4 regions of the Comamonas sp. MYb396 genome follow, and region 1 is predicted to be linked to each of the others. Evidence: predicted binding sites of a transcription regulator. Region 1 holds the regulator's gene; each other region holds the start of a gene.

Region 1 (5,225 bases):
GTCACTGGAGTTAACAAAACATGAAACGTCGTGAGTTTTCCACTTTGGCGGCTTCCGCTACTGCCGCTTCCGCGCTGAGCCTGCCTTTCGCTACTGGCGCCAACGCACAGGCCAAGTTCAAGGAAGGCAAGGACTACCTGAAGCTGGCCAAGCCCGTCACCCCCGATGCGCCCGCTGGCAAGGTCGAGGTGATCGAATTCTTCTGGTACAGCTGCCCCCACTGCAACGCCTTTGAGCCGCAGTTTGAAGCCTGGGCCAAGGCTGCCCCCAAAAACCTGCAGATCCGCCGCGTGCCCGTGGCCTTCAACAACACCTTTGTGCCCCAGCAAAAGATCTACTTTGCGCTGGAGTCGATGGGCCTGATCCCTGACGTGCATGTCAAGGTTTTCCGTGCGATCCACGTGGAGCGCCAGCGCCTGAACAAGGACGACGAGATCTTTGCCTGGATGGACAAGAACGGCGTGGACCTGGCCAAGTTCAAGGAAGCCTACAACTCCTTCAGCGTCGCAGGCCAGGTGCGCAAGGCCACCCAGCTGCAAGAATCCTATGGCGTCGAAGGCGTTCCATCGCTGGGCGTGGCGGGCAAGTACTACACCGACGGCACCCGTGCCGGCTCGATGAGCAACGTGCTGCAAGTGGTAGAGTTCCTGGCGGCACAAGGCTGAGCGGCCTCCCCAACGCTTTAGACAGAGCCCGCACGCGCGGGCTTTTTTGTGCCAAAAACGGCCCAACGCTCCAGCATGGCTACAATGGGGCAGAGCAAGATTCATGCCTTATGAGACACCGTATTTTTAACACTTTGTTGGTGGCAGTGGCCCTGGCCGTGCCGCTGCTGTCGCACGCTGAGCGTGCAGACCGCACCAAGCCCATGAACATCGAGGCGGACGATGGCCGCCACGATGAACTCAAGCAGACCAGTGTCTTCACGGGCAATGTGGTGGTGACCAAGGGCACCATCATCATCCGTGGCGCGCAGCTGACCGTGAGCCAGGACCGCGACGGCTTTCAGCACGGCGTGGTCACCGCTGCGCCGGGCAAGCTCGCGTTCTTCCGCCAAAAGCGGGATTCCGCCCCTGGCGCGCCCGACGAGTTCGTCGAAGGCGAAGGCGAGGTCATCACCTATAACGGCCGCGACGACACCGTGCACTTTGAGCGCCGTGGCGAGCTGCGCCGCTACCGCGAGACCACGCTGACCGACCAGGTCAGTGGCCCGCTGATCGTCTACAACAACCTGAGCGACACCTTCACGGTCTCCGGCCAAAAGGGTGCCCAGGCGGCGGCCGATCCCAAGCCCGGCGCGCCCAAGAAGGACCGCGTGCGCGTGATCCTGACGCCCAAGGCCGACGCCAAGGCGGACGACAAGGCCAGCGCCCCGGCCAAGCCCGCTGCCGATGACAAGACGCCATTGCGCCCCAGCACCCAACTGAACGACGGAGCCAAGTAACCGTGGCAGAAAACTCGTCGACCATTTCCGTCAATGCCCGGGTCGCCAACAGCGACCACCGCAGCCAGCTGGAGGTCTTGCACCTGGAGAAGTCCTACGGCAGCCGCAAGGTGGTCAAGGATGTATCGCTGTCGGTGCGCAAAGGCGAAGTGGTGGGTTTGCTCGGCCCCAATGGCGCGGGCAAGACCACCTCGTTCTACATGATCGTGGGCCTGGTGCGCAGCGATGGCGGGGATATCCGCATCGATGGGCAGTCGGTGGCCAATATGCCGATCCACCAGCGCTCGCAGCTGGGCCTGTCCTACCTGCCGCAGGAAGCCTCGATCTTTCGCAAGCTCAGCGTGCAGGACAATGTGCGCGCCGTGCTGGAGCTGCAAAAGGATGAGCATGGCAAGCCGCTCTCGCGCGCCGAGGTCGAGCGCCAGCTCACCGCGCTGCTGCAGGAGCTGCGGGTCGAGCACCTGCGCGAGTCACCGTCGGTGGCGCTGTCCGGCGGTGAGCGCCGCCGCGTCGAGATCGCCCGTGCACTGGCCACCCAGCCCCGTTTCATCTTGCTCGACGAGCCCTTCGCCGGCATCGACCCCATCGCCGTGATCGAGATCCAGCGCATTGTCGCCTTCCTCAAGGAGCGCGGCATTGGCGTGCTGATCACCGACCACAATGTGCGCGAAACCCTGGGTATCTGTGACCATGCCTGCATCATCAGCGATGGCAAGGTGCTGGCCGCCGGGACGCCGCAAGAGATTGTGGAGAACGCAGAGGTCCGGAGGGTGTATCTGGGTGAACATTTCCGTATGTGACACCGCACGCCTTGGCGGGCGTGCCAGCCAAGCTACCGACCCGCGTTGCGGGCCCGGTAGGGCTGATCTGTTGCCAACTGCCGCAGCCGCTGCAAAGGCGCAGCCATGATGCCGTCGCTGTCGCTGCGCGTATCGCAGAATCTGACCCTGACGCCCCAGCTGCAGCAGTCGATTCGCCTGTTGCAGCTGTCCACGCAGGAGCTGACGCAGGAAGTCGAGCAGATGCTCGACGAAAACCCGTTTCTGGAGCGTGAGGGCGAAGAGGCAACCGAGGCCGAAGCCGGTAAAGAAGCCGCTGAATCTGCCGAAGCTGCAGAAGCAGCCGACAAGGTTGCCGATACTGCTGCCAGCGCCGACACCAACAACAGCAGCGATTTCGAGCCCGGAACCTCCGACCAGCCGCTGGATTTTGCTGCGGGCAAGGAAACCGGCGTCGATGCCGAGGCCGCTGCCGGCGATTCGGCATCGGACTGGGAAGAGTGGGGCGGCGATCTGCCCGCCCGCTCCAGCGCAGGCGATGACGACGACGAGACGCCGATGTCCGACCGGCGCAGCGAGCACCTGAGCCTGCAGGATGTGCTGCACCGCCAGGCCTTGTCGCTGCGCCTGTGCCAGGAAGACCGGGCCGCACTCTACTTTCTGATCGAATCGCTGAACGACGACGGCTACCTCGAAGAAACGCTGGCCGAGCTCGCGCAAAGCTTTGGCGATGCCTCGGACCCCGAGCGCTACGAGGCGCTGCTGCACCACCTGACCGTGGCGCTGCGCTTGCTGCAAAGCCTGGAGCCGATTGGTGTGGGCGCGCGCAACCTGTCCGAGTGCATGCAGCTGCAGATCAAGGCCCAGCAGCGCCTCTTGGATGAAGAGGGCTCGGACACGCCCGAGGCCGATGCGCTGGCGCTGGAGACTGCCTTGCTGGTCTGCCAGGAGTCCCTTGATCTGCTGGCGCGCCGTGATGTGCGCAAGCTGGTGCAGCTGACCGGCTGTAACGAGGCGGCGGTGCGCAGCGCGCTGGCGCTGATCGCCAAGCTCGAACCCCGCCCCGGCCGGCCCTATGCCGATGTGGACCGCAACACCATCATCCCCGATGTCATCGTGCGACCCAGCAATGAGCGCGGCCTGCCGGTGCCCGGTTTCAGCGTGCAGCTCAATGCCGAGGTGATGCCGCGCCTGCGCGTGCAGGATGTCTACGCCAATGCCTTGCGCAGCCACAAGGGCAGCGAAGGCCATGGCGCGCTGCAGCAGCGGCTGCAGGAGGCGCGCTGGTTCATCAAGAACATCCAGCAGCGCTTTGACACCATCTTGCGCGTCTCGCAGGCCATCGTCGAGCGCCAGCGCAATTTCTTTGTGCATGGCGAGCTGGCGATGCGCCCCATGGTGCTGCGCGAGATTGCCGATGAGCTGGGCCTGCACGAATCCACCATCAGCCGCGTGACGACGGCCAAGTACATGGCCACGCCGCAGGGCACGTTTGAGCTCAAGTACTTTTTTGGCTCGGGCCTGGGCACCGAGACAGGCGGCAGCGCGTCGAGCACGGCCGTCAAGGCGCTGATCAAGCAGCTGCTGGACGAGGAAAGCGCGAAGAAGCCGCTGTCGGATGCAAAAATCGCCGATCTGCTGCAGGCCCAGGGCATTGAATGCGCGCGCCGCACGGTGGCCAAGTACCGCGAGGCGATGCGCATCCCGCCGGCCAGCCTGCGCAAGGCGCTGTAAACGCAAGCAGCCCGGGCCCATAAAAAAACCGCAGTTGCGTTATGCACTGCGGTTTTTGCTTTCGGATGGCGCCGTTTTACTTCGGCCACAGCCACCAGATGAACAAGGCCAGTACGGCCAGCATCAGGCCGAACTTGGTGAGCTTGTAGGCGGTCTTGTTCCAGGCCTTGAAGCGGCGGCGGTACTGGCCCATGTAGAACGAGATCTTGAAGATGCGGCTGATGAAGCCGCGCGGATCGCCTTCGTTGTTGGGCGAGCTGGCAGCAGCCACCACATGCGTGCCCAGCCAGCGGTTGAGCCACTGTGCAAAGCCATTGGTCATCGGGCGCTCGACATCGCAGAACAGCACGATGCGGTTGCCTTCGGAGCCGTTCTCGGCCCAGTGCATAAAGGTCTCGTCAAAGATCACGCCTTCGCCCTCGCGCCAGCTGTAGGGCGTGCCATCGACCTCGATCATGCAGCGGTCATCATTGGGCGCCAGCACGGCGAGGTGGTAGCGCAGCGAGCCGGCATAGGGATCGCGGTGCAGGTTGAGCTTGGCGCCGGGTGGCAGCTCGGCAAACATGGCGGCCTTGATGCCGGGGATGGACTGCACCAGCGCCGTGGTCTTGGGGCACAGCTCCATCGCAGACGGGTGGGCCTGGCCATACCACTTCAGGTAGAAGCGCTTCCAGCCGGTCTTGAAGAAGGAGTTGAAGCCCGCGTCGTCGTTGTTGGCCGCCGCCTTGATCTGCATGGCCTGGTGCAGGCCGATGGCCTCTTCGCGGATCTCGCGCCAGTGGGCCTGCAGTGGGGCCAGGTCGGGGAAGGTGCTGGTGGGCAGGTAGGGCGTGCGCGGTACCTTGCTGAACATCAGCATGAACACATTGAACGGCGCCGTGAAGGTGGAGTGGTCAAACAGCTGGCGCAGCAGCTTGTGCCGCACCTTGCCGCGCAGGTGCATGTAGAGGCCGCAGCCAAAGAAAAGCAGCACCAGGGCCAGAACGATGATTTTTGCCATAGACAGCGATTTTAGCGACTGCGCTGTGGCGGCGGTCTGCGCAAGCGCAAACTGGCGCGCGGCAAGGGCTGCGGGGCGGTGGGATGGCCTGCTGCCAGCAGGCCTATTGCGGTTTTGTCAACGGCAGGCCGGGTGGGCTTACCTGGGCTGGGCGGCAAAGGCGGTCTTGAGGCGCTGCAGCATCTCGCGGTTGAGCTGGCGCTGCTGGCCGCTCCAGTGCGTCATCGCCTTGTTCAGCTCGGCCTGCAGTGCGTTGGCGGTCTGCCAG
Region 2 (5,225 bases), on a different contig from region 1:
ATCCCGCTGACTGACTGCGCCAGCGTGGTGATGGCCTCGGTGCTGGGCCTGGACCAGAAGTACGGCGTCAAGATCACGCCGACCAAGGAAGCGAGCTGGGCCGGCGTGCGCGACAAGCTGGTCAATGGCGACCTGGACTTTGCCCATGTGCTCTACGGCCTGGTCTACGGCGTGCAGCTGGGCGTGGGCAGCCCGCAAAAGGACATGGCGGTGCTGATGACGCTCAACCGCAATGGCCAGGCGATCACCCTGTCCAAAAAGCTGGCCGACAAGGGCGCCGTCGATGCCGCGTCGCTGGCCAAGCTGATGGGCGCGGAAAAGCGCGAATACACCTTTGCGCAGACCTTCCCCACGGGCACCCATGCGATGTGGCTGTACTACTGGCTGGCGAGCGCGGGCATCCATCCGCTCAAGGATGCGAAAGTGATCACCGTGCCGCCGCCGCAGATGGTGGCCAATATGCGCGTGGGCAATATGGATGGCTTTTGCGTGGGCGAGCCCTGGGGCCACCGCGCGATCATGGATGGCATCGGCATCACGGCCGTCACCACCCAGGACATCTGGCGCGACCACCCAGAAAAGGTGCTGGGCTGCACGCAGGACTTTGTCAGCCGCCACCCCAATACGGCACGCGCCGTGACCATGGCGATTCTGGAGGCGGGCCGCTGGATCGATGCCAGCTTGCAGAACAAGCAGAAGATGGCCGAGACCATTGCCGGCAAGGCCTATGTGAACACCAGCGTGGATGCCATCAACCAGCGCATTCTGGGCCGCTACCAAAATGGCCTGGGCAAGACCTGGGACGACCCCAACCACATGAAGTTCTTTGCCGATGGCGAGGCCAGCTACCCCTATCTGTCCGATGGCATGTGGTTCCTCACCCAGCACAAGCGCTGGGGTTTGCTCAAGAGCCACCCTGACTACCTGGCTGTGGCCAAGAAGATCAACCAGACCGCCCTGTACAAGGAAGCGGCTGCGCAGCTGAAGATCGCCGTGCCCAAGTCGGACATGCGCAGCAGCCAGCTGATCGACGGCAAGGTCTGGGATGGCTCGGACCCCGCCAAGTACGCCGACAGCTTTGCCCTCAAGGCCTGATAAGGAGCACCCCATGCCAGCTGCATTGCGAGAGAGTGTGTCGTCCTTGCCGACACCGGCCACGGCCCCGGCCCTGGCTGAACGCAAGGTGTTGTCCATCCATGAGCACATGGCGCGCAGCCTGCCCGCGTCGGGCGCGCTGAGCCCGCCCGCTGCGGCAGCGCCGGCCGTGCCTGCCCCAGTGGCCCCGCGCGATGGCGCCGCCGTCTGGCAGCAGCGCTTTGGCAGCTTGGTGCAAAGCCTGCTGCCGCCTGTGCTGGGCTTTGGCCTGCTGCTGGTGCTGTGGTCCATCGTCGCCCAGGGCAACCCCGGCATTCCGGGCCCGCAGGAGACCTGGGCCCAGGCGCAGGAGATCTTTCGCGATCCCTTCTACCGCAACGGCCCCAATGACCAGGGCGTGGGCTGGAATGTGCTGGCCTCGCTGCAGCGGGTGAGCATTGGCTTTGGCCTGGCGGCGCTGGTCGGCATTCCGCTGGGCTTTGTCATTGGCCGCTTTGACTTTCTCTCGCGCATGTTCAACCCGGTGATCAGCCTGCTGCGCCCGGTATCGCCCCTGGCCTGGCTGCCGATTGGCCTGCTGGTGTTCAAGGGCGCGAACCCGGCGGCGATCTGGACCATCTTCATCTGCTCGATCTGGCCGATGGTAATCAACACGGCAGTCGGCGTGCAGCGCGTGCCGCAGGACTATATGAATGTGGCGCGGGTGCTGAACCTGAGCGAGTGGAAGATTGCCACCACCATCCTCTTTCCCGCCGTGCTGCCCTACATGCTGACGGGCGTGCGCCTGGCCGTGGGCACCGCCTGGCTGGTGATCGTGGCTGCCGAGATGCTGACTGGCGGCGTGGGCATTGGCTTCTGGGTCTGGGACGAGTGGAACAACCTCAACGTCAAGAACATCATCATCGCGATCTTTGTCATCGGCTTGGTCGGCCTGCTGCTGGAATGGGCGCTGATCCGCCTGGCCTCGGCATTCACTTTTGAGGAGGTCAAGGCATGACGCCCAATACGCTCAATATCCCCGCCACGCCCCAGGGCAAGTACATCGAGATCCAGCAGGTGGCGCAAAGCTTCAAGACCGCCAAGGGCCTGTTCCAGGCGCTGCAGGGCATCAACCTGGAGATCGCCCAGGGCGAATTTGTCAGCCTGATCGGCCACTCGGGCTGCGGCAAATCCACCTTGCTGAACCTGATTGCCGGCCTCACCAGCCCCAGCGAAGGCACCTTGCTCTGCGCCAACCGCGAGATCAAGGGTCCCGGGCCGCAGCGCGCCGTGGTGTTCCAGAACCATTCGCTGCTGCCCTGGCTCACCTGCTGGGCCAATGTGCACCTGGCGGTGGAGCGGGTGTTTGGTGCGCGCGAGCGCAAGGCCCAGTTGGCTGCGCGCACCGATGCCGCGCTGGCGCTGGTGGGGCTCACGCATGCAGCGCAAAAGCGCCCCGGCGAGATATCGGGCGGCATGAAGCAGCGCGTGGGCATTGCCCGGGCGCTGTCGATGGAGCCGCAGGTGCTGCTGATGGACGAGCCCTTTGGCGCCCTGGATGCCCTGACCCGCGCCAAGCTGCAGGATGAGCTGCTGGAGATCGTCGCGCGCACGCGCAGCACCGTGGTGATGGTGACCCATGATGTCGATGAGGCCGTGCTGCTGTCCGACAAGATTGTGATGATGACCAATGGGCCCGCAGCGACGATTGGCGAGGTACTAACGGTGCCCCTGGCCCGCCCGCGCAACCGGGTGGCGCTGGCCGAGGATGCGCAGTACCAGGCCTGCCGCAAGGCGGTGATCGACTTTCTCTACACCCGCCAGGTGCATGTGGAGAAGGTGGCCTGAGCACTGCCGCTGATGCCGCCCCAGGCGCTCCACAGGGAGCGCCTTTTTTATGCACGCAAATGAGGCAGGGCGGCACCCAAGCAGCACAAAAAATGTGCACAGGCGATGCGCGGCGGCGGGCGCGCGTCGACAGCCAACTTGGTATGGAACTTGCATAGTTGTTGGCGTGGCCATGGCGGCCACCGGGTGGTGGTGCAAAGTGGCGCTGCCGTCCAAAGACAAAGACGTCTAAGCGCGCATGCCTGGCATGCGGCGCCTAGACGTCTTTTTTTTGTGCTGCCCACGGGAAATGCTATGAAAAAAATCAAGTTGGTCATGGTTGGCAACGGTATGGCGGGTGTGCGTGCGCTCGAAGAGCTGCTGGCCCTGGCCCCGGATCTGTACGAGATAACGGTATTTGGCGCGGAGCCGCACCCCAACTACAACCGCATCCTGCTGTCGCCGGTGCTGGCGGGCGAGCAGACCCTGGAGGACATCGTCCTCAACGACTGGAGCTGGTACGAGACGCATGGCGTACGCCTGCATGCCGGCTGCACGGTGCATGCGGTGGACCGCGCCCGCCGCGTGGTGCATGCCCGCAATGCCCAGGGCGAGGCGGTAACGGCCGACTACGACCGGCTCATTCTGGCCACCGGCTCCAACCCCTTCATGCTGCCGATTGCCGGCAAGGAGCTGCAAGGTGTGCTGGCCTACCGCGACATTGCCGACACCCAGGCGATGATCGATGCGGCCAGCAGCTGGCGCCATGCGGTGGTGATTGGCGGTGGCCTGCTGGGGCTGGAGGCGGCCAATGGCCTGATGAAGCGCGGCATGCAGGTCGCAGTGGTGCATGCCGGCGAGTGGCTGATGGAGCGCCAGCTGGACGACCAGGCCGGGCAGTTGCTGAAGAAATCGCTGATCGAGCGGGGCATGCAGTTTTTCATGCAGGCGCAGACGCAGGAGCTGCTGGGCAATGCCGAAGGCCGCGTGCGTGCGCTGCGCTTTGCCGATGGCCGCGAGATCGAGGCCGATCTGGTAGTGATGGCCGTTGGCATCCGCCCCAACACGGCACTGGCCGAGGCCATGCACCTGCATGTGAACCGGGGCATCGTCGTCAGCGACACCATGCAGACCATCACCGACCCGCGCATCTATGCGGTGGGCGAGTGCGCCGCGCACCGGGGCATTGCCTACGGCCTGGTGGCACCGCTGTTTGAGCAGGGCAAGGTGCTGGCCAACCACCTGGCCGAGCTGGGCATTGGCCGCTACCAGGGCTCGCTCACCTCGACCAAGCTCAAGGTGACCGGCATCGATCTGTTCTCGGCCGGGGATTTCCAGGGCGGGGAGGGCACCGAGCAGATCGTGCTGAGCGACCCCTACTCGGGCGTCTACAAAAAGCTGGTGATCAAGGAAGACCGGCTGGTGGGCGCGTGCCTGTATGGCGACACCGTGGATGGCAGCTGGTACTTCAAGCTCCTGCGCGAAGGCCGCAGTGTGGCCGATATCCGCGACAAGCTGATGTTTGGCGAATCCAACCTGGGCGATGCCGGCCACCAGGGCCAGAACAAGGCCGCCGCACTGGCCGATGCCGACGAGGTCTGCGGCTGCAATGGCGTGAGCAAGGGCGCCATCTGCAAGGCCATCAAGGACAAGGGCCTGTTCACCCTGGATGACGTGCGCAAGCACACCAAGGCCAGCGCCAGCTGCGGCTCCTGCACCGGCCTGGTCGAGCAGATCATCATGTTCACCGTCGGTGGCGACTATTCGGCATCGCCCAAGACCAAGCCGATGTGCAGCTGCACGGAGCATGGCCACCAGGCGGTGCGCGATGCGATCCGCGAGCAGCGGCTGCTGACGACCGACAGCGTCTTCCGCGTTATGGAATGGAAGACACCCAATGGCTGCGCCAGCTGCCGCCCGGCCATCAACTACTACCTGATCAGCACCTGGCCCAAGGAGGCGCGCGACGACCCGCAAAGCCGCTTCATCAATGAGCGCAGCCACGCCAATATCCAAAAGGATGGCACCTACAGCGTGATCCCGCGCATGTGGGGCGGAGAGACCACGGCCGCCGAGCTGCGCCGCATTGCCGATGTAGTGGACAAGTACCAGATCCCCACCGTGAAGGTGACCGGCGGCCAGCGCATCGACTTGCTGGGCGTGAAAAAGGAAGACCTGCAAGGCGTGTGGAACGACATAGGCATGCCCTGCGGCCATGCCTATGCCAAGGCGCTGCGCACCGTCAAGACCTGTGTGGGCAGCGAGTGGTGCCGCATGGGCACGCAGGACAGCACCCAGATGGGCAAGGACCTCGAACGCGCGAT
Region 3 (5,225 bases), on a different contig from region 1:
CCCGCACGGCGGCGCCATCGAGCCGTATCACGGCGACCAAGGTGGCGATGTGTTCCAGCGCCTGCCATTCGCGATCCATGGCACGGAGGTCAGACATGGGATATGCCCCAAAAGGTAGAAGTTTTGATTATGGGGCCGGCAGGCGTTGGAGCTCACGCTGGATACCGGCGATATCGCTGTCGTTGCGCGTGATTTCCTGCTTCAGATCGGCCACGCGCTTGGTGTAGAAGGCAGGGTTGCGCATCTCCAGGGCGTTTTTCTCGGGCTCGCCGTTGTTGTACTCGCGCGCCAAAGCGAGCTTCTTGTCCTGGGCTTTTTTCAGCTCGGTCTCGAGGATGAGGCGCGCATCGGAATCGCGGGCGCGGCCTTCGGCCGTGGTGGAGCGTGGCGCGGGGGTGGCAGCGGCGGGCGCGCGCGCGGGGCGCGGGGCAGCTGCGGGGGCATTGGGGGCGGGCGCCGGGCTGGCAGCAGGCGTGTGCGGGCGCGTGCCTTGCACGATGGTGACATTGGCGCCTTCAACCACGGCGCAGCCCTTTTGCCGCGCCTTGGCCACATCGTTGGTGTATTCATTGCCACAGCGATAAATGCGATCCTGCGCCACCGCGCCTTGCGCACATGCCACTGCCACCATCAAAAACAACAACTTTGTATGCATAACCCCGTTTCGCCCGTTCACTCCACTTTGCCCGTATGTCCGTGACAGCCCGTTAGCGGCTTTGCACGATGGCCCCTCTCTGCAACCCGCAGTGTAGCTACAAAGGAGGCCGATCATGCCGAACAGTTCCTGCTGTTACAGATTCACCCCTGTCCGGGCATGCCCCCTGCCCCGAGAGCACGCATAAAAAAAGGCCTGCCACCCTCGCAGGTCGGCAGGCCGTTTTACCCAAAGGGCCAAGCCCCAAGGGCCTGGCCAGCAGGGGCTTACAGCGAGTAGTACATGTCGTATTCGACAGGGTGCACGGCTTGGCGGAAGCGGGTCACTTCGCCCATCTTCAGCTCGATGTAGGCATCCAGCATGCTGTCGCTGAACACACCGCCCTTGGTCAGGAACGCGCGGTCGGCATCCAGTGCTTCCAGAGCCTGGTCCAGGCTGTGGCACACGGTAGGAACCAGCTTGTCTTCCTCGGGTGGCAGATGGTACAGATCCTTGGTGGCGGCTTCACCCGGATGGATCTTGTTTTCCACGCCGTCCAGACCGGCCATCAACAGCGCTGCGAAGCCCAGGTAGGGGTTCATCAGGGGATCGGGGAAACGTGCTTCCACGCGGCGGCCCTTGGGGTTGCTCACGTAAGGAATACGGATCGATGCCGAGCGGTTCTTGGCCGAGTAAGCCAGCTTCACAGGCGCTTCGAAACCAGGAACCAGGCGCTTGTAGCTGTTGGTGCCAGGGTTGGTGATGGCGTTCAGGGCACGGGCGTGCTTGATGATGCCGCCGATGTAGTACAGCGCGAAATCGGACAGACCGGCATAGCCGTCACCGGCGAACAGGTTCTTGCCGTCTTTCCACACGGACTGGTGCACGTGCATGCCCGAGCCGTTGTCGCCCGAGTATGGCTTGGGCATGAAGGTCGCGGTCTTGCCGTAGGTGTCTGCCACGTTCCAGATCACGTACTTCTGCACTTGGGTCCAGTCCGCACGCTCGACCAGAGTCGAGAAACGGGTGCCCAGTTCGTTCTGGCCAGCGCCCGCCACTTCATGGTGGAACACTTCGACCGGGATGCCCAGCGATTCGAGCAGCAGCGACATTTCAGCGCGCATGTCCTGGGTGCTGTCAACAGGAGGCACGGGGAAGTAGCCGCCCTTGACGCGTGGACGGTGGCCACGGTTGCCGTTGTCGAACTTGGCGCCGCTGTTCCAGGGTGCTTCGTACTCTTCGATGTCGAAGAACGGGTTGTTGGGTTCGGTGCTCCAACGCACGCCGTCGAAGATGAAGAATTCTGGCTCTGGACCGAAGTAGGCGGTGTCGCCCAGGCCCGATGCCTTCAGGTAGGCTTCTGCGCGCTTGGCCACCGAACGTGGATCGCGGTCATAGGCCTTGCCATCACCGGGCTCGATCACGTCGCACTGCAGGAACATCGTGGTTTCGTCAAAGAACGGATCGATGTTGGCGGTGTTGGGATCGGGCATCAGCAGCATGTCGGATGCTTCGATACCCTTCCAGCCAGCGATGGAGGAGCCATCAAACGCGTGGCCCGAGGTGAACTTGTCTTCGTCAAAGTGCGAGATAGGCACCGTGACGTGCTGTTCCTTGCCACGGGTGTCGGTGAAACGCAGATCAACGAACTTGACCTCGTTCTCGTCCAACATGCTCATCACATCTGCAACGCTCTTGGCCATCTAATGCTCCAAAGAAAATCGTGAATAAAAAGGGCTGTGCCAAGACTAAAGCAGTTTACGTGCCAGTTTTGTGACATGCCCATGCCGACCAGAAAATGCGGGCCCGTCAGAACGCGACCGCACCCGGACTGTGCCCAATGCCAGACTGTACCGCGCTTTTGGCCTGGGCCTCCGAGGGGCGACGAGGATTTTGCAGCCCACCGCCCAGATCCGTGCAGACCAGGGCCTGCATTGCCGCACAAGCACCAAGATGGTGCAAAACTACCAGCGCTTTATGCGGATGGCGCACATGCACCAAAATAGCTATTTGCGCACCTTATTGGTGCATTGGCAGCTGAGGCACTGGCCGAGCCCATTGGCACATGCCCTGCTCCGCGCCCTTCCATTTTTGAACAGGTTTTTACTTGGGCTCCGTGCCATCGGCCAGCAAGCTGGCATCGGTTGTACCGGCCACGAGCGGCTCCGCCACCGGCGGCTGCGCGCCCAGGTCGCCATTCTCGATCCGCAGCTGCTGCAGCGCGGCCAGGCAGAAGTGGATGAACCACAGCGAGGAAAACGCAAAGGTGATGGCATAGATCCACACGGCGATGGGAATCAGCACCACAAACCCAATGGTGAACACCATGCCCGAGGCCCAGACGACGCTGGGCGCAATGCCGATGTAGCCCGAGATGATGCCCATCAGCAAGAGCGGCCAGCGGTGGCGCTGCAGCAGCGTGTCGCGCTCAGCCTTGCTGGCATGCTCGGCCAGGGCATCCACACTCATCACGCGATAGGTCAGCCAGCCCCAGATGACGGGCGGCACAATCAGCACCAAAGGCGGGATCAGCCACAGCGGCGTGGTGACGACAAAGGCCACAATGGCCACCGCCGAGGTGCTCAAGGCCCAGAGCACGCTGGTGACCAGGCCCATGCCCTGCTTCTTCTCCAGCCGGGCAAAGCGCTGCTCGGTCACCATGTTGACCAGGGCCGGCGTCATCAAAAGCGCAATCACCAGCAGCGCGACCACCGCTGCCACCGGCGTGATCAGGATCAGCACCACAAAGGGCGCAATGCCGGCCGCAAAACCTTCGGTGCCACTGCTGCCAAACCAGCTGAATACCGTGCGCAGCCAGCCAATCGTCTCCACCCAGTGCTGCATCGTCGCCACGGCGCCCGACCAGTAAAAATAGCTCCAGCCACCCAAGGCCACCAGCATCATCACCAGTGGCAGCACCGACAGCAGCATGACCCGGGGCCGGAAACAATAGGCGGCGGCACGCCAGAAGGCATCAAACATCAGGCGGGAGCCCGCAGACGCGAGGGGCATGGGGTGAACTCCTTGTGTATCTGGGCGGGTGGCCAGGCTGGCGGGCCGCTCAGTGATTCGGTATCAAGCGGGTGTGCCGCACCTAGGCGCGGCCCAAAAGGCGCAGTACCCCACGCCATTGCTGGCTCCAAAAGCCGCGCCCGTAATCGCGCAGCTGCCCTTGCCGGTTGGGCTGCACCTGGTCACGGATGCCGGTGGGGTCATAGCGTAGCTCAAAGTTGGCGGTGCCAAAAAGCATATCCCACCATGGCAGCAGCACACCAAAATTGCAGCCCCCCAAGCGGGTGCGCGGGGCAGCCTCGCCGGCTTTCACAGCGGTGTTGGGCGCGGCATTGTTGGCAGGCGACTCATGGCCGATGCCGATCGCATGGTGACGGCGGTGAAAACGCGGGCTGATCCACAGCCGCTCACCCAGGCGGCCAAACCACAGGCGCAGATTGGCATGCTGCAGGCTTTCGCTCAGCTGGGTGATCGCGACAATCGCCACAAACTGGCTGGGTGCGACACCGATCAACACGGCGACAAACACCAGAATACTGTCATGCACCAGGTCATCGAGCAGGTGGTTGCGGTTGTCGCTCCACATCGTCATCTGCTGCTGCGAATGGTGCAAGGCATGCAGGCGCCACCACCAGACGAATTGGTGCTGACCCCGGTGGATCCAGTACGCGACAAAGTCGAACACCACCAGGTAGATCAGCAGGCTGACCCAGCCCAGGTCGGTCACGCCAGGCCAGAGCGCATCGAGGTGCCAAGTCTCAAAGCCGCGCACGCGCAGCGCCCCCACCACCATGTCCCACAGCGGATCGATGGTAAAGAACAAGGCCAGGCGGAACAGGCCCAGGCGATGGATAAAGGTGTAGAGCATGTCCACACGGATCGCATGCCGGTCGGTCACGGCCTCGACCGGCCGCCAGCGCTGCAAGGGCGCAATCACCAGCACCATGACGAGGATCTGCAGACAGCCCACGAGGAACCAGCCCGCTGCCGTGTAGCCATCTTCCAGATAGCTGGCCAGGCCGAGGTTGAACAGCAGCGGCTGCAGCAACTGCTCAAACAGCCACTGCTGTGCGTTGTCAAAAAGCGTGCTGAGAAATTCCATGGCAAACCATTAGTTCAAACCGGGCCGCAAGCCCTGCAGCCGCCAGTGTGCGCTACGACAAGCGCTCTCAGCCACCATGCTGACGAATCCAATCTTGGTACTGCGGGTGCTCGCGCAAGGTGGCAAAACAAAATCCCTTGGCCTGCAAGCCTTCAATCAAGGGCTCCAGCACGGCCGGTGCCCAGGGGTCCTTGCGGTCCCAGATGCCGAGGTGGGCCAGCAAGATATCGCCGGGGCGGATGTCGCGCAGCGCCTTGTCCAGCAACTGCTGGTTGGGGTACTTGTCGCTGGGCAATTCATCGCCCAGAAAGCCCGCTGGCGACCAGCCCACATGGGCATAGCCGCAGCGCCTGGCCGCCGCAATCAGGCTGGGCGAGGTCTTGCCGCCGGGCGCGCGGAACAGCGGCAAAGGCTTGACGCCGGTGATCTTGGCGAGACGGTCCTCGGATTGCTGGATCTGCGCGCAGTACTGTGCGG
Region 4 (5,225 bases), on a different contig from region 1:
CCCGGCGATCGTCACCTTGCACCTGCTGGGCGGCACCGTGCTCTTGATGCTATTAACCGTGCAGGCAACGCGCCACACGCAATTTGCCGATAATCTAGGGTTAGTCCCAGTGCCGCGCCTGTTGCGCGGCCTGGTGGCGGTCACGGCGCTGCTGGTGTTTGCGCAGGTGACCCTGGGTGGCTGGGTCAGTACCAACTATGCGGTGCTGGCCTGCACCAGCTTTCCCATGTGCAATGGCGCCTGGTGGCCGGCGATGAACTTTGACGGGTTCCAGATCTGGCGCCCGCTGGGCTTTCTGGCCGACGGTGCGCACATCAGCTATGAAGCGCTGGTGGCCATCCACTACATGCACCGGCTGTTTGCCTACCTGGTGATTGCCGCCTTGCTGTGGCTGGGCTGGGCCCTGCGCACGGTGCCGCTGCTGCGGCAGCAGCGCCGCTGGCTCGTGGGCCTGACGCTGCTGCAATTTGCCACGGGACTGTCGAATGTGGTGCTGGACTGGCCGATGCTGGCGGCCGTTTTGCACACCGGGGGCGCTGCCGCCATCATGGTGGTGCTGACCTGGATCTGGTGTACTGCGGGCCCTGAACCTGCCCGCAGTGCTGCGAGTTGATGACGCTGTATGGAACAAAGACTGAGTGCCCCGATGACCGAACTTGCCGCAACGCCAATGCCGAACCGCTTTGCGCAGTTCTATGCATTGACCAAACCCAAGGTGGTGCAGCTGATTGTGTTTTGCGCACTGATCGGCATGGTGCTGGCCGTGCCGGGTGTGCCCACCGGCGCCGAGCTGCTGCGCATGGCCGTCGCCTGTGCGGGCATCTGGCTGGTGGCGGGGGCCGCAGCGGCCTTCAACTGCCTGGTGGAGCAGAGCATCGATGCGCGCATGAAGCGCACCGCCTGGCGCCCCACCGCGCGCGGCGAGCTGTCCAACATGCAGACCCTGATGTTTTCTGCCGGGCTGTGCATCGCCGGCTCGGCCATTCTGATCGTCTGGATCAATGCCATCACCATGTGGCTGACCTTTGCGACCTTTGTCGGTTATGCCGTCATCTACACGGTGATCCTCAAGCCGCTGACGCCGCAGAACATCGTGATCGGTGGCGCATCGGGTGCGATGCCCCCCGTGCTGGGCTGGGCCGCGATGACCGGCGACGTCTCGCCCCAGGCGCTGTTGCTGTTTTTGATCATCTTCCTGTGGACGCCGCCGCACTTCTGGGCACTGGCGCTGTACCGGGTCGAGGACTACCGCAAGTCCGGCCTGCCGATGCTGCCGGTCACCCATGGGAACTATTACACCCGCGTGCAGGTCTTGCTCTACACCGTGGTCTTGTTTGCCGCCGGCCTGCTGCCCTTCATCATCCAGATGAGCTCCTGGATCTACCTGGTGGCTGCCGTGGTGCTGGGTGCCGGGTTCTTTGGCTATGCCTTTGCGCTGTGGCGCAATTACTCCGATGCGCTGGCGCGCAAGACTTTCCGTTTTTCGCTGGTCTACCTCAGCCTGCTGTTTGTGGCGCTGTTGGTTGACCACTATGTGAGCTGGTAAATCTGCAATGAACAAGCGCAATGCCCTTCGCTGGCTGGCGGGCTCGGCCATGCTGGCCTCGGCCGCCGGTGTCCTCTCCGCCTGTAAATCCAAGGCCGATTTCAACGCCATCGACCTGACCGGCAGCAAGGAGTATGGGCAGGATTTCTCTATGCCCGACCAGCATGGCCAGCGCCGCAGCATGGCGGATTTCAAGGGCAAGGTCGTGCTGGTGTTCTTTGGCTTTACCCAGTGCCCCGATGTCTGCCCGACCACCTTGGGCGACCTGGCGGCCGTCAAGCAAAAGCTCGGCGCCAAGGGTGACAAGCTGCAGGTGATCTTTGCATCGGTCGATCCCTCCCGCGACACGCCCGAGATTCTGCAGGCCTACCTCGCCAACTTTGACCCCAGCTTTCTGGCGCTGCGCGGCAGCGACGAGGAAACGGCCAAGATGGCCAAGGACTTCAAGGTTTACTACAAGCGGGTCGAGGGCCAGACCCCGGGCAGCTACACGATGGACCATACCGCGGGCGACTACATCTTCGACCCGGAAGGCCGCCTGCGTTTGTACAGCCGCTATGGCACCCCGGTCGATACGCTCGCCAAGGATATCGAACAGCTGATCGACGGCGCTTAATCGCGCGGGGCAAGCAGCCCCTTTGAACAGGTCTTACATCGACCAGATACGCGGCCGCTGCGCCGGCAAGCCCCAGAGGCTGCTGCGCCAGTGGCCCCAGACCGTCTTCCACAGCTGCATAGCGGGCTCCACCACGGGCGCCAGACCACGCAGCACCAGCATGTGCTCGTTCGGTGCAGTCACGCCCGCGATCACCTCTGCAGGCGCGGCTTCCAGCAACAGTTGGGTGCTCTCCAGCAGCGCTTCGCGTTGCGCGCGGGTGATCGGTGAGCCGCTGGCATAGAGCAAGCTGCCCATGCAGCGCTGGCCCGCCAGGCCCAGCCGGCCGTTGAGCAGCAACTCATCATCGGCCCGGATGCGGCCCCGTTCCAGAAAATGCCCCGGCCAGGCGATGTGCTGTGAAAACACGCCCTGGGTAAAGGGCTGGCCGGCCAGCGGCAGGCCCAGCGCGGTGATGTCCCAGGTCAGCAGCTCCGCTCCCGGTGCCAGTTCCATCTGCAGCTCGTTCGCCGCATCGCAGGCGTTATAGGCAATGGCCTCCAGCGGCAGCCATTCCAGCCGGGCGCCGGCCTGCAGCTTAAGGCGGGTGCGCTGCAAGGCCGGCTGGCCATTGCTCTTGTAAAAGCGCGTTGCGCCCGGCGTGGTGATGAGCGCATGCGCGCCTGCCGCCACCTCGACCGAGATATCCAGCACATCGCCCCCCACCAGGCCGCCGGGCGGGTGCACCAGCACGTTGTGGCAAATGCCCGGGCCTTCGGGGTAGAGGCTTTTGAGAATGCGCAGCGGGCCATCGTGGCTGAACTGCACCGAGGTCTTGCCGGCTTGCTGGCCGTAGCGCAGGTCTAGTTGGGAATGCCAGCTCATGGCTGCGGCTGGTGCTGAATGCCCGCTGGCCAGCAGGGCCCAAGGGCCGGGATCGGAGGTGAGTAGGGTGCACAAGACATGGCTGGGGTTTTGCAAGCCACGTGCCAGGAACTGCACCGCCCTGGGGTGCTGGCTGTGCTGAATTGGTGCATGCGCGGCAGGTCTGCATGCTTGTGGTGCAATGAGCAGAGGATGCAGCACGGAAAGCGTGCATGCTCTGCCGCTGCAGCCCCTTGGCATGTGCCTTGCTTTGCACTAGGTATGGAACTGACACCTCGCGAAAAAGACAAGCTGCTGATCTTTACCGCCGCCTTGCTGGCCGAGCGGCGCCTGGCCCGGGGGCTCAAGCTGAACTACCCCGAGGCGGTGGCGCTGATCAGCGCCTTTGTGATGGAGGGCGCGCGCGATGGCAAGACCGTTGCCCAGCTGATGAGCGCTGGCCGCACGGTGCTCACGCGCGCCGATGTGATGGAGGGCATCCCCGAGATGATTGCCGATATCCAGATCGAGGCGACCTTTCCCGATGGCACCAAGCTCGTCACCGTGCATGAGCCCATTGTCTGAATCCCCTCTTTTCCCTTGCGCAAGCCTAGCACCATGAACTTCAAGAAACTCTCTGCCACCGTGGCGGCTGCCGCTGCCGCCTTGCCTCTGTCCGCACTTGCCCATGTGGGCAGCGACGGCGGCGGCCACCATGGCTTTTTGAGCAGCTTTGGCCATGCCTTTGCCCACCCGTTTACCGGCGCGGACCATATGGCGGCCATGCTGGCCGTGGGCGCCTGGAGTGCGCTGACGGTGACGCCCGCCTGGCGCGCACCGGCCGCCTTTGTGGCCCTGCTGGTAGCGGGGGCGTTGGCGGGTTTTGCGGGCCTGTGGGTGCCGGGTGTGGAGCCGATGATTGCTGCGTCCGTCTTGGTGCTGGGCCTGTTGGTAGCAGTGCAAAAGCAGATGCCCTGGGTGCTGGCCGCTGCGCTGGCGGGTGTGTTTGCGTTTTTCCATGGCGCAGCCCATGGGTTCGAACTGGCAGCGGATACAGGCTGGGCCTCTGTGGGTGCCTTGGCGGGCATGGCGCTGGGCTCGGCCCTGCTGCATGTCGGCGGCATGGTGCTGGGCAAGGCCCTGATGCAGCGCCACCGCTGGCTGGCCAAGCTGGCGGGCGGCGCCACCGCGGTCTTGGGCGCAGCCATGCTGACGCGCCTGGCCTGACGAGGAGCAGCACGATGATCCCAGGTGAACTGCTGCTGGATGACGGCGAACATGTGCTGAACCCGGGGCGCCGCACCGCCACGCTGGTGGTGAACAACGCCAGCGACCGGCCCATCCAGGTCGGCTCGCACTACCACTTTGCCGAGACCAATGCCGGCCTGGTCTTTGACCGCCAGGCGGCCCATGGCATGCGCCTGCATATTGCCAGCGGCATGGCGGTGCGCTTTGAGCCGGGCCAGCAGCGTACGGTGGAGCTGGTGGACCTTGGCGGTGACCGGCAGATCTACGGCTTTCGCGGCCTGGTGCAAGGGGCGCTGGAATGAGGCCCGGCATGCTGTGCCAGCGTTCTAAGACAGGATGGTTCTGATGGCAACAATGGACAGACGCGCATACGCAGAGACCTATGGGCCCACGGTGGGTGACCGCCTGCGCCTGGCCGATACCGAACTGGTCGTGCAGGTGGAGCAGGACTTCACCCTGCGCGCGGGCGGCTATGGCGAAGAGGTGAAGTTTGGCGGTGGCAAGACCATCCGTGATGGCATGGCGCAAAGCCAGCGCAGCAGTGCGCAGGGCGCGATGGACACGGTGCTGACCAATGCGCTGATCATCGACCACTGGGGCATCGTCAAGGCGGACATCGGCCTCAAAGCGGGCCGCATTGCCGCGATTGGCAAGGCGGGCAACCCGGACACGCAGCCGGGGGTGGACATCATCATCGGCCCGGGCACCGAGATCATCAGCTGCGAAGGCATGGTCGTGACCGCTGGCGGCATCGATACGCATATCCACTTCATCGCGCCCCAGCAGATCGAGGAGGCGCTGACCAGTGGCGTGACGACGATGATTGGCGGCGGCACCGGCCCGGCCACCGGCACCTTTGCGACGACCTGCACGCCCGGCGCCTGGAACATGGAGCGCATGCTGCAGGCGGCCGATGCCTTCCCGATGAACCTGGGTTTTCTGGGCAAGGGCAATGCGAGCTTGCCGCTGGCC

What was found. Region 1 encodes sigma-54, which starts transcription at its own class of promoters, with help from an activator protein. Its sites were predicted from a motif close to TGGCANGNAANCTGCTTT; they were not measured.
Region 2: the regulator sigma-54 is predicted to act here: its motif matches at 3,062-3,079, upstream of nirB (nitrite reductase large subunit NirB).
Region 3: the regulator sigma-54 is predicted to act here: its motif matches at 2,385-2,402, upstream of glnA (type I glutamate--ammonia ligase).
Region 4: the regulator sigma-54 is predicted to act here: its motif matches at 3,261-3,278, upstream of WH265_RS06990 (urease subunit gamma).

Annotation. Positions count from the first base shown of each region.
Region 1 is NZ_JBBGYU010000011.1:13,352-18,576, forward strand. Features, by position in the region: gene WH265_RS21310 (thiol:disulfide interchange protein DsbA/DsbL) at 21-665, shown strand; gene lptA (lipopolysaccharide transport periplasmic protein LptA) at 776-1,444, shown strand; gene lptB (LPS export ABC transporter ATP-binding protein) at 1,468-2,244, shown strand; gene WH265_RS21325 (RNA polymerase factor sigma-54) at 2,350-3,957, shown strand; gene WH265_RS21330 (aspartyl/asparaginyl beta-hydroxylase domain-containing protein) at 4,034-4,948, opposite strand; gene WH265_RS21335 (hypothetical protein) at 5,096-5,225, opposite strand, start outside.
Region 2 is NZ_JBBGYU010000006.1:381,717-386,941, forward strand. Features, by position in the region: gene WH265_RS16245 (CmpA/NrtA family ABC transporter substrate-binding protein) at 1-1,095, shown strand, start outside; gene ntrB (nitrate ABC transporter permease) at 1,205-2,092, shown strand; gene WH265_RS16255 (ABC transporter ATP-binding protein) at 2,089-2,922, shown strand; gene nirB (nitrite reductase large subunit NirB) at 3,217-5,225, shown strand, end outside.
Region 3 is NZ_JBBGYU010000004.1:2,849-8,073, reverse strand. Features, by position in the region: gene glnL (nitrogen regulation protein NR(II)) at 1-97, opposite strand, end outside; gene WH265_RS10295 (hypothetical protein) at 128-655, opposite strand; gene glnA (type I glutamate--ammonia ligase) at 922-2,337, opposite strand; gene WH265_RS10285 (EI24 domain-containing protein) at 2,738-3,646, opposite strand; gene WH265_RS10280 (sterol desaturase family protein) at 3,729-4,748, opposite strand; gene WH265_RS10275 (polysaccharide deacetylase family protein) at 4,816-5,225, opposite strand, start outside.
Region 4 is NZ_JBBGYU010000002.1:621,006-626,230, reverse strand. Features, by position in the region: gene WH265_RS07010 (COX15/CtaA family protein) at 1-613, shown strand, start outside; gene cyoE (heme o synthase) at 647-1,546, shown strand; gene WH265_RS07000 (SCO family protein) at 1,554-2,162, shown strand; gene WH265_RS06995 (urease accessory protein UreD) at 2,196-3,026, opposite strand; gene WH265_RS06990 (urease subunit gamma) at 3,288-3,590, shown strand; gene WH265_RS06985 (HupE/UreJ family protein) at 3,624-4,232, shown strand; gene WH265_RS06980 (urease subunit beta) at 4,247-4,555, shown strand; gene ureC (urease subunit alpha) at 4,599-5,225, shown strand, end outside.